4 regions of the Streptomyces violaceus genome follow, and region 2 is predicted to be linked to each of the others. Evidence: riboswitches for the same ligand, from Rfam matches in the RefSeq annotation. Region 2 holds a riboswitch; each other region holds the start of a gene.
The links. Region 2 has a riboswitch for cyclic di-AMP ahead of OG542_RS16315 (transglycosylase SLT domain-containing protein). Riboswitches for the same ligand answer to the same signal wherever they lie in the genome.
Positions count from the first base shown of each region.

Region 1 (3,849 bases), 190 kb from region 2:
ATCAGCTCGTTCTTCAGGTTGCTGATCTTGGCGCTGAAGGACTTCGGCGGGAAGCGCTTGGGGTCGAGGTCCAGGTCGCGGCAGACCAGGGCCATCAGGCGCTTGGAGTCGGCGGCGTCGTAGATCGAGAAGCTCGACGTGAAGCCGAGCTTCTTGCTCTCCCGGCGCAGGATGCGCACACAGGCGCTGTGGAACGTCATCACCCACATGGCGTTCGCGCGGGGGCCGACGAGCTGCTCGACGCGCTCCTTCATCTCGCCGGCGGCCTTGTTGGTGAAGGTGATGGCGAGGATCTGGCCCGGGTGGACGTCCCGCTCTGCGAGCAGGTGGGCGATGCGGTGGGTGAGCACGCGGGTCTTGCCGGAACCGGCACCGGCCACGATGAGCAGCGGGGAGCCGGAGTGCACGACGGCGGCGCGCTGGTTGTCGTTCAGCCCCTCCAGGAGCGCGGCGGCGTCCACCGGCGGGCGCGCGGCGCCGCCCCGGTAGTAGGCGTCACGGTCCGGCGGCGCGTCGAACTTCCCGCCGAACAGATCGTCCGGAACCGGCTCCGGTACGTGATCGTCCTCGGGCGGTGGCGGGGGCTCGTCCGCGGGGCCCCGCTGGGCCTGGAGGTCCGCCAGGAAGCTGTCGTCAAAGAGGCTGCTCATCGCTCTCCGAGTCTAGGGCGCCCCACTGACAGCCCGCCGCCGCCCTGAGAACATCGCCGAAAGGACCCCCCTGTCACCCTCCAGGTCCGCGCGATCACAGGTCGCTACAGCCTTCACAATTGCGTGCGAATGATGACCAACCCCCCTCGATTGATCACTCTCGGCGACACTCATGAGCAAGGTCACGGAAATGTATCGGGCATATCACCCATCAACCTTCACAAGGGCCACACGAGTTGGCTAACGTGCGAGGAGGCCACACGAACCCCACCGGCGAACGTCGCCGGGCCGCGTGGCCTCCGCCGAGTCCGGCGTGCCGCAGCGGCAGCCAGAGCCGGGGACCCACCGAGACCCCGGGGTGAATCGGCCCGACTCCCTTTCCGGAGAGGGCCGTAGGGCAACCCTTCCGAAGTACCCGCCCGAACCCGACAGCTAACCCGGTAGGCGGAGCATGGAAGGAGTCGCCTCCCTTGGCGTCGCACCGCAAGTCGCGTCCTACGGGTTCGCGCGTGGCAGGCATACGGACCCCCGCCTTCGCAACGGCGGCCCTCACCTCCGTGGCCCTGCTGTCCCAGTCGGCCAACGCCGCCCCCGAGGCCGACGACAAGCCCAGCCTGGAGGAAGTCGAGAAAAAGGTCGACGACCTCTACCGCCAGGCGGGGTCCGCGACCGAGAAGTACAACGGAGCCAAGGAGAAGACCGCCAAGCAGCGCAAGCGCGTGGACACCCTCCTCGACGACGTCGCCCAGCGCACCGAGAAGCTCAACGAGGCGCGGGAGGAGCTGGGCACCTTCGCCGCCGCCCAGTACCGCACCGGCGCCTCCGCTCCGGACACCGCCACGTTCCTGCTCGCGGACACCCCGCAGGACTACTTCGACCAGACCCAGCTGATGGACCGGATGACCGGCCGTCAGAAGGTGGCGGTCGACGACTACATCACTCAGCAGTCCGAGACGATGGAGAAGCGTCAGGAGGCCGCCGAGAGCCTCGAGACGCTCACCGAGTCACAGGGCGACCTGAAGACGGCCAAGGCGACCGTGCAGAGGAAGCTCGCCGACGCGCGCGAGCTGCTGTCGAAGCTGACCGCCGAGGAGAAGGCGCGGCTCGCGGCGATCGAGAAGGAGAAGCAGCAGGAGGCCGCCCGCAAGGCCGCCGAGCTGGCCCGGCAGCAGGCCGAGCAGCAGAAGGAGCAGGAGCAGGAAGCCGCCCAGCAGCAGGGCAGCGGCTCCTCCTCGGCGGGTTCGGGTTCGTCCTCGTCGTCCACCGTGCCCGACTCCTCGTACGCCACCAAGGCCGACAAGGCGCTCGCCTTCGCCCGCGCGCAGATCGGCAAGCCGTACGTCTGGGGCGCCACCGGCCCCGGCTCCTACGACTGCTCCGGCATCACCCAGGCCGCCTGGAAGGCCGCCGGGGTGACCCTGCCGCGCACGACGTACGACCAGGTCAACGTCGGCACCACGGTCCCCCTGGCCGACGCCCAGCCCGGTGACCTGGTCTTCTTCTACGACGATGTCACCCACGTCGGCATCTACATCGGCAACGGCATGATGATCCACGCTCCGAAGCCCGGCACGTACGTGCGCGAGGAGTCGATCTACTACGACGGCGAGTCGTCGATCCACAGCGTGGTGCGGCCGGCCTGACGGGTCTCGCAGGTTTTTGGGACCCCGCGCGCGTGCCCTGCCCGTAACGCGCGCGGGGCCTCCTAGCATCGGCCCCATGCCCGGCCCCTCCCCCTCTGTCGCCTGGTGGGCGCAGCGTGCTCCGGCGGCCAGTGCCGCTGTGCTGACGACCGGCACCCTGTCGGTCGGTCTGGATCTGGCGGGGTACGAGGTCCTCTCACGCATCACCCTCGGCCTGGCCTGCGCGGCCTGGCTGGTGTTCGCCGCGGACTTCACCCTGCGGCTGCTGCGGGCCGGGACCAGGTGGCGGGCGTATGCGCGCAGGCCGGGCGTCCTGGAGAGCGTCACCACGGCCGCCCTCACCACCGTGGCGGCGACGGCCGTCCTGGGGGCCGCCTTCTCGGCGGCCGGCGCCCAGGCTCTGGCCGTGACTCTGCTGGTGCTCGCCGTACTGCTCTGGCCGGTGCCGCTCGTCCTCGTCCCGCAGGGCGGGGAGCGGCGCAGGCCCGGGACGGTGTTCGCGCGCTGCATGGCCACGCAGGGGCTCGCCGTGCTCGGCGCCACGCTGGCCGCGGCCGAGCCGGCGGCCTGGCTCGCGCACGCGGCTCTGGTGCTGTTCTGGCTGGGGCTGGTGCTGTACGTCCTCGCCCTGGTCCGTTTCGATGTGCGGCAGGTGGCCGAGGGGACCGGCGATCACTGGCTCGCGGGCGGGGCGCTCGCCCTCTCGGCGCTCGCCGGGGCGCGGCTGCTCAGCGCCGACAGCGCACGTCTGTACCTGTGGAACGTGGACGACCGGGACGTCCTGCGCACCGTGACCGTCGTGCTGCTCGTGCTCGCGCTGGTCTGCTACGCCGTCCTGTTCGCCGCCGAGTTCGTACGGCCCCGGCCGCGCCGTGACGTCCGCCGCTGGGCGACCGTGTTCACCTGGGCCAAGACGGGGACGGCGGCACTGGCCGTCGCCGTCGCCCTCGATGTCTCCTGGCTCGACGGCTTCGGGGAGGCGCTGTTGTGGATCGCGGTGGCGGCGTGGCTCGTGGCCACCGCCTGGACGGCCGCCTCGGCCCGCTCCGGTGTGCGGCCCGGCCGCCGGGTCAGGTCCAGAGCACGGCGATGAAGACGTTCGCCGTGGTCAGCAGCCCGACCAGGCCGAACAGGCCCTTGTCCACCTTCTCGTCGTCCCGTTTCACGTAGACCAGGCCGAGGATCACGATCAGCAGGGCCAGCTTCACGCCGATCTTGATGTTGTTCACGGACTGGTCGTCGGCCTGGTTGAGGCCGACCAGGATCACACCGGTGACCAGCATCGTCAGCGCGCCGTGCAGCATCGCCGGGGTGTAGCGGGCGGTGCCCTCGCCCATCGCCTTCATCTGGGTGAGGAAGCCGCCCAGGAGCGAGGCGATGCCGATGATGTGGAGGCCGACGAAGAGGTGGATGAGAACGTCCATGAGGCCGGAGCCTAATCAGGGGGTCCGATCCGCCCGACACCGGCCCACCGATGCATATATGCGCCCCATAGCACCCGATCACCGTCACTCGCCCGTGATTCGACGCATCGGTCATCACGCTGAGTTAAGGCG
Region 1 covers NZ_CP107911.1:3,451,639-3,455,487, forward strand. Annotated here, with positions in the region: gene pcrA (DNA helicase PcrA) at 1-650, opposite strand, end outside; cyclic di-AMP (ydaO/yuaA leader) riboswitch at 955-1,112, shown strand; gene OG542_RS15325 (C40 family peptidase) at 1,121-2,293, shown strand; gene OG542_RS15330 (SLAC1 family transporter) at 2,370-3,386, shown strand; gene OG542_RS15335 (hypothetical protein) at 3,364-3,717, opposite strand.
Region 1: another riboswitch for cyclic di-AMP. It lies ahead of OG542_RS15325 (C40 family peptidase); the one in region 2 lies ahead of OG542_RS16315 (transglycosylase SLT domain-containing protein).

Region 2 (3,849 bases):
GGCGGTGCCGTCCACGGTCACGGAGGTCGTGTCGTCGGCGGCCTTGAGGGCCTCCTCGGCGAAGTCCTTCGGCGTAGCCGGCGGCTGCTGGTCCTTGCCGCTCCCGGAAGCCTTGCCGCTCTCGGAGGCCGTGCCGTGGTGGACCTCGTTCGACTTGCTGTCGTAGGCCCAGACGTCCTTGCCGTTGTGGACGATGCTGTACTCGGCGGCGTTCTCCAGCAGCGACAGCTTCTGCTTGTCCGGGCCGTCGGCCGCGACGCGCAGGGTGTGCGTGCCGGAGGCCAGTTCGGTGAGCTTGGCGGTCGGGTCGGCGGAGGAGCCGCCCCCGTCCGGGCTCGCGGCACCGGACATCAGGCTGCTCTCCAGCCCGCCCAGGTCCGGCAGCCCGAGGTCCGTGCTGATCTTCACGGTGCCGGACAGCTGCTGGACGTCCGACTTCGCTATCTTCTCGATGAGCTGCTGTGCGGTGATCTTCGGGAGGTCGGGGTCACCGGAGTCGGCAAGTGCGGGGACCAGCCCGATCGTCGCGGCCGCCACCCCCATCACCGTGACCGGGACGACGTACCGCGCGGCTTTGCGCCGCCCGGAGCGCTGCTCGTCGACCTCCCCGCCGGTCGTGCTGTCGTCGGATGCGTACGGTGCCATGTGTGCCCTACCTCCGTGGTCGGCGGCGGCTGTCCGTGTTCGTCCACGCACTCGTCCCTGAGCCGCCATTCTCACCCGAACAGGTGAGGAGTGGTGTTTCCGTGGTGTCCATCTGACCAAATCGGCCAGGGAAATACGTCAGACCCCGGACTCAACTCCACGTACTGCTGGGGTATGACACGGAGGGGCGGCTTCTCCCCCGACCCGTAGGGGTCGTGCGGGAAAGACCGGCTAGCCGGCCCGGTGCACCACCGCGTCGCACAGTTCCACGAGTGCCGTCTTCGCGGCGCACTCGGGCAGGGGGGCCAGGGCCGAGCGGGCGTCCTGGGCGTAGCGGACGGTGTCCTTCCGGGCCTGCTCCAGCGCCGGGTGAGCCCGCAGCTGGCGCAGGGCCTCGGCGTGCCGTTCGTCGTCGGTGAGGTCGGAGTCCAGCAGCTCGCACAAGGCGATGTCGTCCGCGAGCCCGAGCCGGGCCGCCCGCTCGCGCAGCCGCAGCACCGGCATCGTGGGGATGCCCTCGCGCAGATCGGTGCCCGGCGTCTTGCCGGACTCGTGCGAGTCGGAGGCGATGTCCAGGACGTCGTCCGCGAGCTGGAAGGCGACGCCGAGCCGCTCGCCGTACTGGGTCAGCACGTCCACGGTCGTCTCGTCGGCGCCGGACATCATGGCGCCGAACCGGCACGACACCGCCACCAGCGAACCGGTCTTGCCGCCCAGCACGTCCAGGTAGTGCTCGACGGGGTCGCGGCCGTCCTGCGGTCCGGCCGTCTCCAGGATCTGCCCGGTCACCAGCCGTTCGAACGCCTCGGCCTGCACCCGCACCGCCTCCGGACCGAGGTCGGCCAGGGTGTGCGAGGCACGGGCGAAGAGGAAGTCGCCGGTGAGGACCGCGACGGAGTTGCCCCAGCGGGTGTTCGCACTCGCCACTCCGCGGCGCACCGTCGCCTCGTCCATCACGTCGTCGTGGTACAGCGTGGCGAGGTGGGTCAGCTCCACGACGACGGCCGACGGCACGATCCCGGGCGCGTACGGGTCACCGAACTGGGCGGAGAGCATCACGAGCAGCGGACGGAACCGCTTGCCGCCGGCCCGCACCAGGTGCTGGGCGGCCTCCGTGATGAAGGGCACCTCGCTCTTGGTGGCCTCGAACAAGCCTTCCTCGACAGCCGCCAACCCGGCCTGGACATCGGCTTCCAGAGCCTGGTCCCGCACGCTCAGCCCGAACGGCCCGACGTCGGTCACGAGGGGTCTCCTGTCTGCTGTGTCTGCCGGTGATTACGCGGATTGTCGATAGGTCGCTGCCATCACTCGAGTCAGCGTATCCGGTCACGTTTCGATCACCGCCAGCGCCCATGGTTACAGGCCGGGTGGTATCTGATCACGACCGTTATGTTTTTGATCAGGCCATAAGAACAGACATTTATCGACTTACCAGTCGATAGTGAGATATTCACGATTTGCCATGACGATTGAGCAAATTCCCTTTGACGGCAATTGCCCCACAGGCTCGTGATCAGTGAGTTGAATCACGTTAACCCCTGTGCCGCCCCACCCCGACATCAACCCGTACCCCCTTCAGCCGAACGCCAGTTGAGCCTTGACAGTCGCAAAGGATCAAGCGGACCAATCACCCCTGACCAAGGTCAACCGCGCGATATGTGACTCCGGTGCTTGTTCCCGACATGTGCTCTCGCATACGTTCCCGGCCTGTCCGGCGGACGCCGAATCCTGCCGCCGCCCGGACCCCCACACGAACCGACCACTCACGCAGGGCAGGAGCGGGGGACCCAGGTAAGTCGCCGGTCCGCACAGCGGCACGGCTCGGGGTTAAGCCGCGCACGGCAGTACACCGCCGTACGCGGCCGGGCACCTCCCGGCCCGAACCCGACAGCTCACCTCGCAGGCGCCGGAGAGGAACATCGCCATGGCCGGACGAGGCAAGCACCGTCGCCCCAGAACCAACCCGCTCACCCGAGGTGTCGCCATCGCAGGCACCGGCGGAGCGGCACTCACCCTCCCGCTCCTCGGAGCCACCTACGCGAGCGCCGCCGAGGCGCCGCAGAGCGCACCCGCCGTCGCACAGTCCGTGCCCCAGGCGGCCCAGCCCAAGTCGCTCACGTACACCGTGGCCAAGGGCGACACGCTCTACCGCATCGCGGACAAGTACGACGTCTCGGGCGGCTGGAAGAAGCTCTACAAGGACAACCGCTCCGCCGTCGGAGACGACCCGAAGCTGATCCACCCGGGCCTGAAGCTGAAGGTGTCGACGACCAAGGCGGCCGCCGCGAAGAAGGCGACCAAGTCGTCCGCCCCCGCCAAGCCGGCCGCGAAGCCCGCCGGTGGCGCCGCCAAGGCCACCCAGGCCTCCGCGAAGACCTACGCGAACAACCTCGACGGGTGGATCCGCGAGGCGCTGGACGTCATGGCGCAGAAGGGGATCCCGGGTTCGTACGACGGCATCTACCGCAACGTCATGCGCGAGTCGTCGGGCAACCCCCAGGCCATCAACAACTGGGACTCGAACGCCGCCAAGGGCACCCCGTCCAAGGGTCTGCTCCAGACCATCGACCCGACCTTCCAGGCCTACCACGTGGACGGCACGTCGTGGGACCCGTACGACCCGGTCGCCAACATCACCGCTGCCTGCAACTACGCGGCCGACCGCTACGGCTCGATCGACAACGTCAACGGCCCGTACTGAGCCGTCTGAGCCGTCCCGCCCAGCAGTCGTTCGAGGACGACGGCGATGCCGTCGTCCTCGTTCGACAGGGTGACCTCGTCGGCCACGGCCTTGAGTTCGGGATGGGCGTTCGCCATCGCGACGCCGTGGGCCGCCCAGTCGAACATCGGAATGTCGTTGGGCATGTCACCGAAGGCGATGGTGTCCGCCGGCCGCAGCCCCAGATGCTCGGCGGCCAGCGCCAGGCCCGTCGCCTTGGTGACGCCGCACGGCTGGAGCTCGACCGTGCCGGGCCCCGACATCGTCACCGTCGCCAGTGAGCCGACCACCGAACGGGCCGTCGCCGCCAACTCGTCGTCCGTCAGACAGGGATGGCGCAGCAGCACCTTGCTGATCGGCGCGCCCCACAGCTCGTCGCGCCGGTCGACCCGTACGGCCGGCAGGGTCGGGTGCGGCATGAGATAGCCCGGCTCGATGAGCGTGAGCCCGTCGACCCCGTCCTGGTCGACCGCGGCGTACACCTG
Region 2 covers NZ_CP107911.1:3,644,825-3,648,673, forward strand. Annotated here, with positions in the region: gene OG542_RS16305 (LolA family protein) at 1-645, opposite strand, end outside; gene OG542_RS16310 (polyprenyl synthetase family protein) at 877-1,887, opposite strand; cyclic di-AMP (ydaO/yuaA leader) riboswitch at 2,392-2,566, shown strand; gene OG542_RS16315 (transglycosylase SLT domain-containing protein) at 2,570-3,346, shown strand; gene OG542_RS16320 (HAD family hydrolase) at 3,310-3,849, opposite strand, start outside.

Region 3 (3,849 bases), 2.4 Mb from region 2:
CGCCCTCGACACCGACGCCACCGAGGAGCGCGGCGAGGTCTACAGCTGCGCACTGGGCTGGTCCGGGTCCTGGCGCGTCGCCGTGGCCCAGCTCCCGGACGCCCGTGTGCAGATCACCGGCGGCGCCGGCTACGACGACTCGGGCCTGCTGATGCTGGGCACGGGCGAGTCGTACACGACCCCCGTCTTCGCCGGGCTCTGGAGCGACGGCGGCTTCGGCGGGGCGAGCCGCTCCTGGCACGCCTACCAGCGGACCCACGTCGTCCCGGACGCGGACCGGGACCGGCCGGTGCTGTTCAACTCCTGGGAGGCCACCGAGTTCGACATCTCCGAGGAGCAGCAGCGGGCGCTCGCCGCGCGGGCCGCGGCCATGGGCGTCGAGCTGTTCGTGGTCGACGACGGCTGGTTCGGGTCCCGGACCAGCGACCGGGCCGGGCTCGGTGACTGGACGCCCAACCCCGACCGCTTCCCGGGCGGGCTGAAGCCGCTCGCCGACCATGTGCACGGTCTCGGCATGCAGTTCGGGATCTGGGTCGAGCCGGAGATGGTCAACGCGGACAGCGACCTGTACCGCGCGCACCCCGACTGGGTGCAGCACCAAACGGGACGAAAGCGGACGGAGTTCCGCAATCAGCTCGTATTGAACCTCGCCCGCGAGGACGTCCAGGAGTACCTGTGGGAGCGGCTCGACGGGCTGCTCTCCGGTGCGCCGATCGACTACGTCAAGTGGGACTTCAACCGCTGCTTCTCCGATGCCGGCTGGCCGGACGACCCCTACCCGCAGCGGCTGTGGGTCGACCACGTCCGCGCCCTGTACGGCCTGCTGGACCGACTGCGGGCGGCCCACCCGGGCGTGGCCTTCGAGTCCTGCTCGGGCGGCGGCGGCCGGATCGACCTCGGGGTGCTGGGCCGTACGGACCAGGTGTGGACCTCCGACAACACCGACCCGCTCGACCGGCTCGCCATCCAGCACGGCTTCAGCCAGATCCATCCGGCCCGGGTCATGGCCGCCTGGGTCACCGACAGTCCGAACGCCATGCTCAACCAGCGGGCCAGCTCCCTGCGGTTCCGGTTCGTCAGTGCCATGGCCGGGGTGCTCGGGGTGGGCGGCGACCTCACGAAGTGGACGGCGGAGGAGCTCGCCGAGGCGCGGCAGTGGGTGGGGCTCTACAAGGAGATCCGGCCCGTGGTGCAGCGCGGCGACCTGTACCGGCTGCGGCCCCCGGAGGGCGGCCTGAGTGCGGTCCAGTACGTCCTCGGTGACGAGACCGTCGTCCTCGCCTGGCTCCAGGCGCAGCGCTACGGCGAGCCTGTTCCGGCGCTCCGGCTGCGAGGCCTCGACCCGACAGCGACGTACGAATGCCTTGAAACGGGCGAAGTTCACCGAGGGGTCGTACTCGCCCATCATGGGCTGCGAGTCGGCCTGCGGGGCGACCTGGATGCCGCGGTCGTCCGCCTTAGGCTCAAGTAGTCGTTCTGTCCGAATAAGGCGAATAGGGCACTTAAGGTGCTTCGGTATAACGTGCCCCGATCGTAAAGGAGATGAGGTCGGGGTGCGTGACCATCGTCATATTCGTGACGATCTGTTGTCGTCATGTTCACGTAATTCCTGCGTTATTCAGGGACATTGAGGAAAGTCGGAGATCGGTAATCCACGCTCGGTGACGGGAAATGTGCCGACGCGTCAAGAAAAACGCTCTCACCGGCAACCGCAAGCTTGTCCCATTGCGTCTTGGTCGCTTACGTTCCACACCAATCCGGACGGACGCCTAATCCTGCCGCCGCCCGGAGCCCCACACGCTGACCCGACGTACGGCAGGAGCGGGGGACCCACAGGTAAGACGCCTGTTCCGGTTCCCGGAACGGCTTGGGGTTAAGCCGCGCCTCGGCGCGGCCGGGCATCTCCAGCCCGAACCCGACAGCTCACCTCGCAGGCGACGGAGAGGAAATCGCCATGCCCGCGAAGGGTAAGCACCGCCGCCCGAAGACCCAGCGCTTCACCCGCTCCATCGCCGTCGCCGGAACCGGCGGGGCCGCCCTCGCCCTTCCGCTCATGGGGGCCGCCGGCGCCCACGCCGCCACCCCGCAGTCGGCTCCGAAAAAGGCCGTCCAGTCCGCTCCGGCCGCCGGGAAGAAGGCCGCCGAAAAGGCCACGGGCGCTCGCACGTACACCGTGAAGGCCGGCGACTATCTCGCGAAGATCGCCGAAGACCAGAACGTCAGCGGTGGCTGGAAGAAGCTCTACGCCGACAACCGTGACGCGGTCGGTGCCGACCCGTCGCTGATCCACCCGGGCCTGAAGCTCTCGGTCGGCAAGAAGGCGGCGGGTGAGCCCAAGGCGCAGTCGTCCGCGCCGAAGGCGCCGAAGGCTTCGGCCGAGAAGTCGTCCGCCGGCGAGTCGTCCTCCAAGGCCGACACCGCCGCGAAGCCGGCTGCCGCCAAGCCGGCCGCCGAGGCTTCCGGCTTCAGCCTTCCGGTGGACGGCGCCTCTGTCGGCACGCCGTACCACATGTCCGGCAACATGTGGTCCAGCGGCTACCACACCGGTGTCGACTTCGTCGTCCCGACCGGCACCTCGCTCAAGGCCGTCGGCGCGGGCACGGTCGTCTCCGCCGGCTGGGGCGGCGCGTACGGCAACCAGGTCGTCATCCAGCTCGAGGACGGCAAGTACGCGCAGTACGCCCACCTCTCCTCGCTCTCCGTCTCGGCCGGCCAAACTGTGACCGCCGGGCAGCAGATCGGCCTGTCCGGTGCGACCGGCAACGTGACCGGACCGCACCTGCACTTCGAGATCCGCACCACGCCGGACTACGGCTCGGACCTGGACCCGGTCGCCTACCTGCGCTCGCACGGCGTCTCCGTGGGCTGACCGACCGCACGACCACCTGCCTGACACGCGGCCGAAGGCCGGACCCTGATCCCCGGGTCCGGCCTTCGGTGTGTGCGCGGCCGCCGATCGTCTCAAGGGATCGACAGGACGCGGCAGTTGGGACACAGTGATCCCGTCGTGAGTGCAAGCGCTTTCCGAAGGAGTTGTGTCCCGTGCCGACCACCCGGAGAACGTTCGGAGCCCTGGCCGCCGGAGCCGCCCTGGCCGCCCTCGCCCCGGCGGCGACCGCGAACGCCGCTCCCCGTCACCGCCGCCTGATCGCCCACGACGACTTCTGCCACGGCCTCGGCAGGTGGGCGACCGAACTCCAGGACGGCGGCACCGTCACCGCCTCCCGCGGGGTCCTGGAGATCGACGTACCGAGCGGAGCGACCGTCTGGTTCCGGCAGCGGATCGAAGGGCCGTACGTCCTCGAGTACACCGCCACGCCCGTCTCCGAGGGTGGGGTCAACGACCGGGTCTCGGACCTCAACAACTTCTGGAACGCGACCGACGTCCGCTCCCCGGACGACCTCTTCGCGACGTCGCGTGGCGGGGCGCTGGAGGAGTACGACCACCTGACGACGTACTACGCCGGGTACGGGGCCAACTACAACAGCACGACCCGGCTTCGGCGTTACGTGGGCCTGGCCGGTGTGCGTCCCCTGATCTACGACTACACAGAGCCGCTGCTGGTCCCGGGCGAGCCGAACCGGGTCCGGATCGTCTCCGACGGGTCGACGGTGCGATGGTGGAACAACGGGCGCCTCGTCTTCGACTACACCGACCCACAGCCGTACACGAGCGGGCACTTCGCCTTCCGGACCGTGTGGAGTCACTTCCGGATCACGGGCTTCCGGGTCTGGCGACTGACCCCGCAACATCTCTGACGGGCGGCCTATTCCGAAGTTGGCGAACACTTTAGCAGTGGCTTATCTCACCGTCCGTCAACCCCTTCCTACGGTCGCGTAGGTCACATT
Region 3 covers NZ_CP107911.1:1,211,780-1,215,628, reverse strand. Annotated here, with positions in the region: gene OG542_RS05480 (alpha-galactosidase) at 1-1,471, shown strand, start outside; cyclic di-AMP (ydaO/yuaA leader) riboswitch at 1,789-1,952, shown strand; gene OG542_RS05475 (M23 family metallopeptidase) at 1,955-2,869, shown strand; gene OG542_RS05470 (DUF6250 domain-containing protein) at 3,043-3,759, shown strand.
Region 3: another riboswitch for cyclic di-AMP. It lies ahead of OG542_RS05475 (M23 family metallopeptidase); the one in region 2 lies ahead of OG542_RS16315 (transglycosylase SLT domain-containing protein).

Region 4 (3,849 bases), 1.1 Mb from region 2:
CCGCCAGTGTAGGTTTGTTTCAAACTTGAACCAAGACCCGGCGAGTTCGATCCCGCCGGTCCGCCGTCCCACCCGACCGGGGAGCGTCGATGCCTCACCCGTACGTCCTGCTGTCCGCCGCCGTCTCCCTCGACGGCTACCTGGACGACACCGGGCCCGAACGCCTGCTGCTGTCCGGCCCGGCCGACTTCGACCGGGTCGACGAGGTCCGGGCGTCCGTCGACGCGATCCTGGTCGGCGCCGGCACCATCCGCGCCGACAACCCGCGCCTGCTGGTCAACTCGGACGAGCGGCGCGCCGCCCGCACAGCCGCCGGCCGGCCGGCATACCCCCTCAAGGTGACCGTCAGCGGCTCGGGCGACCTCGACCCGGAGGCGCGGTTCTGGCACACCGGCGGCGAGAAGGTCCTCTACACGAGCGACCAGGGCGCCGAGCGTGCCCGGGCCCTCGGCCTCGCCACCGACGTGGTCCCCCTCGGCACCGACCTCGACTGGCGGCGGCTCCTCACCCACCTGCACGACGTACGGGGTGTGCGACGGCTCATGGTCGAGGGCGGCGGCCTGATCCACACCCAGCTCCTCACCCAGGGCCTCGCCGACGAACTCCAGCTGGTCCTCGCCCCGCTCTTCGTGGGCGATCCGAAGGCGCCCCGCCTCTTCGGGCCCGGCGGCTACCAGGGCGGCCGGCTCCGGCTGCTGGAGACGCGGCCCATCGAGGACGTCGTCCTGATGCGGTACGAACCCACCGCCCCCGGTACCGGCTCCCTCGCCACCGCGGCCGACCACCACTGGCTGGCCCTCGCCTGCGAACTGGCGGACCTCTGCCCGCCGTCGGACACGGCGTTCAGCGTGGGCGCGGTGGTGGTCGCGGCCGACGGTACGGAACTGGCCCGCGGCCACTCCCGCGAGGGCGACGACCCGGTCGCGCACGCCGAGGAGGCGGCCCTGGCGAAGCTCGACCCGTCCGACCCGCGACTCGCCACCGCCACGGTCTACAGCAGCCTGGAGCCCTGTGCCCGCCGCGCCTCCCGCCCCGCACCCTGTGCCCGGCTGCTCCTCGACGCGGGCGTACGCCGAGTGGTCACCGCCTGGCGCGAGCCGGACACCTTCGTCCCGGACGCCGACGGCAGCGGCGTGCTGGCGGCCGGCGGGGCGGAGGTCGTCGCACTCCCGGAACACGAGCACCGGGCCAAGGCCCCGAACCGCCATCTGCTGTAGGGGAGGCGAGGGCGGACCCCGCACCGGCAACCTGCTCAGCATGGGGTGGTCACGAGTGGTCCCGCGGATGGCGTACACTGGAATCACAACGACGCGGGGTGGAGCAGCTCGGTAGCTCGCTGGGCTCATAACCCAGAGGTCGCAGGTTCAAATCCTGTCCCCGCTACTGAAGGCCGAGGGCCGGAATCCGAAAGGGTTCCGGCCCTCGGTGTATTTCCGGGTTTCCGCACCTCCGTTACTGCCAGTGAGCGCAGCTCATCGCTCCGCATGGCAACTGACACACCGTCAATACCCAGCAGTCACTTACGGAGCGGTCAACTCGCCCGATTTGGGCCGGTCATGGCAGGTAAGTCCGCACGAAAAAGGTTAATGATCAAGTGGAATCGCTGGAATCCACTCCCCGGGTCTATTAACGTTCGATAACGCAGCGCGGTCGTCCCAGCCGTCACAGAAGGCGGCTCCGTGCGCACGCGCCGAATCCCGAAAGGGAACCGGGGAACCACCACTTGGGGTGAATCGGGCGTAAACCGCCGTGGAAGCACGGTTGTTATACGCGCGTAGGAGACCTTCCTGCTCCGAACCCGTCAGCTAACCCGGTAGGCGAGAAGGAAGGAAAGGAGTACGCCCACGTGGCGTCCAACCGGCCTGCCCCCGCGGCCCCGTTCGCGCGCAACCAGCGCGACACCGAAAAATTCGGCTACGGCGGTCAGCGCACCGACGAGGGCCCGTTCCAGGAGTGGAACCCCACCGAGGAATCCATCCGTCCCGTCCGTGGCCGGCATCGCGTCACCAAGCAGCGAGGCGGAGGCCTCGCCCGCAGCTCCACCGTCCTGGGCGTCGGCGTCATAGCCGCCGTGGGCGCGGGCGGCATGGCCAGCGCCCAGACCGGCAAGCCGCCGGTGTCCATCTCCGTGCCGGACCTGCCCTCGGTGGGTTCCCTCATCTCGGACGACGACACCCCCGCGGGTTCCTCGACTCCGCTCAGCGGTCTCGGCACGGTCACGGCGGACACCGAGGAGAACTCCTCCGGTGCCGGCGAGGCGCTGCGCGCCCGGATCATGGCCCAGGTCGAGTACCAGCAGGACCAGATCGACACCAAGGCCGCGCAGGACGCCGCCGACGCCGCCGAGAAGGCGGCCGCTGAAGCCGTGGCCAAGGCGGAGCAGGAGGCCAAGGCCAAGGCCGCCGAAGCCAAGAGGAAGGCGGAGGAGGAGGCCAAGAAGAAGGCCGAGGCCGAGCGGCTCGCCGCCCTCGCCAAGCAGTTCACGCTGCCGACCTCCTCGTACACCCTCACCTCGAGCTTCGGTCAGGCCGGCGCCTACTGGTCCTCCGGCTACCACACGGGTCTCGACTTCGCCGCTCCCACGGGCACGCCGATCAAGGCGGTGCACAGCGGCACCATCACCGAGGCGGGCTGGAACGGCTCGTACGGCTACAAGACCGTCCTCACCCTCGATGACGGCACGGAGATCTGGTACGCGCACCAGTCCTCCATCGGCGTCAGCGTCGGCCAGAAGGTCAGCACGGGCGATGTCATCGGCCGCGTCGGTGCCACCGGCAACGTCACCGGGGCCCACCTGCACCTCGAGGTTCACTCCGGTGGCTCCAGCAGCGGCATCGACCCGATGGCGTGGCTGCGGGGCAAGGGACTGAACCCGTAAGCGGCAGAAGCCAGTCGAAGCACCGGTAGCCCTGACGACGACCCCCCGACGTCAGGGCTACCGGTCTTCGGTGTGTGCGTCGCCGGTGTGTACGGGGGGCGTTTACAGGACCTTTGCGTCCGCCCTGGAATGAGCCGCTCCGGCACGGCCGTTGACGAGGAGCATGACTTCTCTTCGCAAGCTCGGCTCCTCCGACCTCGAAATCTTCCCGCTCGCCCTCGGCGGCAACGTCTTCGGCTGGACCGCCGACGAGGACCGGTCGTTCGCCGTCCTCGACGCGTACACCGCCGTCGGCGGCAACTTCGTCGACACCGCCGACGTCTACTCGGCGTGGGTGGACGGCAACCAGGGCGGCGAGTCCGAGACCGTCCTCGGCAAGTGGCTTCAGGCGCGCGGCAACCGCGCCGACGTCGTCGTGGCCACCAAGGTCAGCCAGCACCCCGAGTTCCAGGGCCTGTCCGCCGCCAACATCAAGGCCGCTGCCGACGCCTCGCTGCGCCGCCTGCGCACCGACTACATCGACCTCTACTACACCCACTTCGACCAGCCCGACGTGCCGGTGGAGGAGATCATCGGGGCGCTCGACGACCTGGTGAAGGCCGGCAAGGTGCGGCACATAGCCGCCTCCAACATCTCGGCGGAGCGGCTGCGGGCCTCCCTGGAGTTCTCCGACCGCGAGGGCCTCGCCCGCTATGTGGCGCTCCAGCCCCACTACAACCTGGTCTCCCGCGACACCTACGAGGGTGAGCTCCAGGACCTCGCCGAGCGCTCCGGCCTGGCGGCCGTCCCGTACTACGCGCTCGCGTCCGGCTTCCTCACCGGCAAGTACCGGCCCGGCACGACCGTCGACAGCGCGCGGGCCGGCGGTGCCGCCAAGCACCTGGAGACCGAGCGGGGCCTGCGGGTCCTCGACGCCCTTGACGAGATCGCCGCGGCCCACGACGCCCCCGTCGCGACGGTCGCCCTGGCCT
Region 4 covers NZ_CP107911.1:4,751,314-4,755,162, forward strand. Annotated here, with positions in the region: gene OG542_RS21415 (dihydrofolate reductase family protein) at 90-1,217, shown strand; tRNA gene OG542_RS21420 (tRNA-Met) at 1,310-1,383, shown strand; cyclic di-AMP (ydaO/yuaA leader) riboswitch at 1,679-1,835, shown strand; gene OG542_RS21425 (M23 family metallopeptidase) at 1,847-2,878, shown strand; gene OG542_RS21430 (aldo/keto reductase) at 3,042-3,849, shown strand, end outside.
Region 4: another riboswitch for cyclic di-AMP. It lies ahead of OG542_RS21425 (M23 family metallopeptidase); the one in region 2 lies ahead of OG542_RS16315 (transglycosylase SLT domain-containing protein).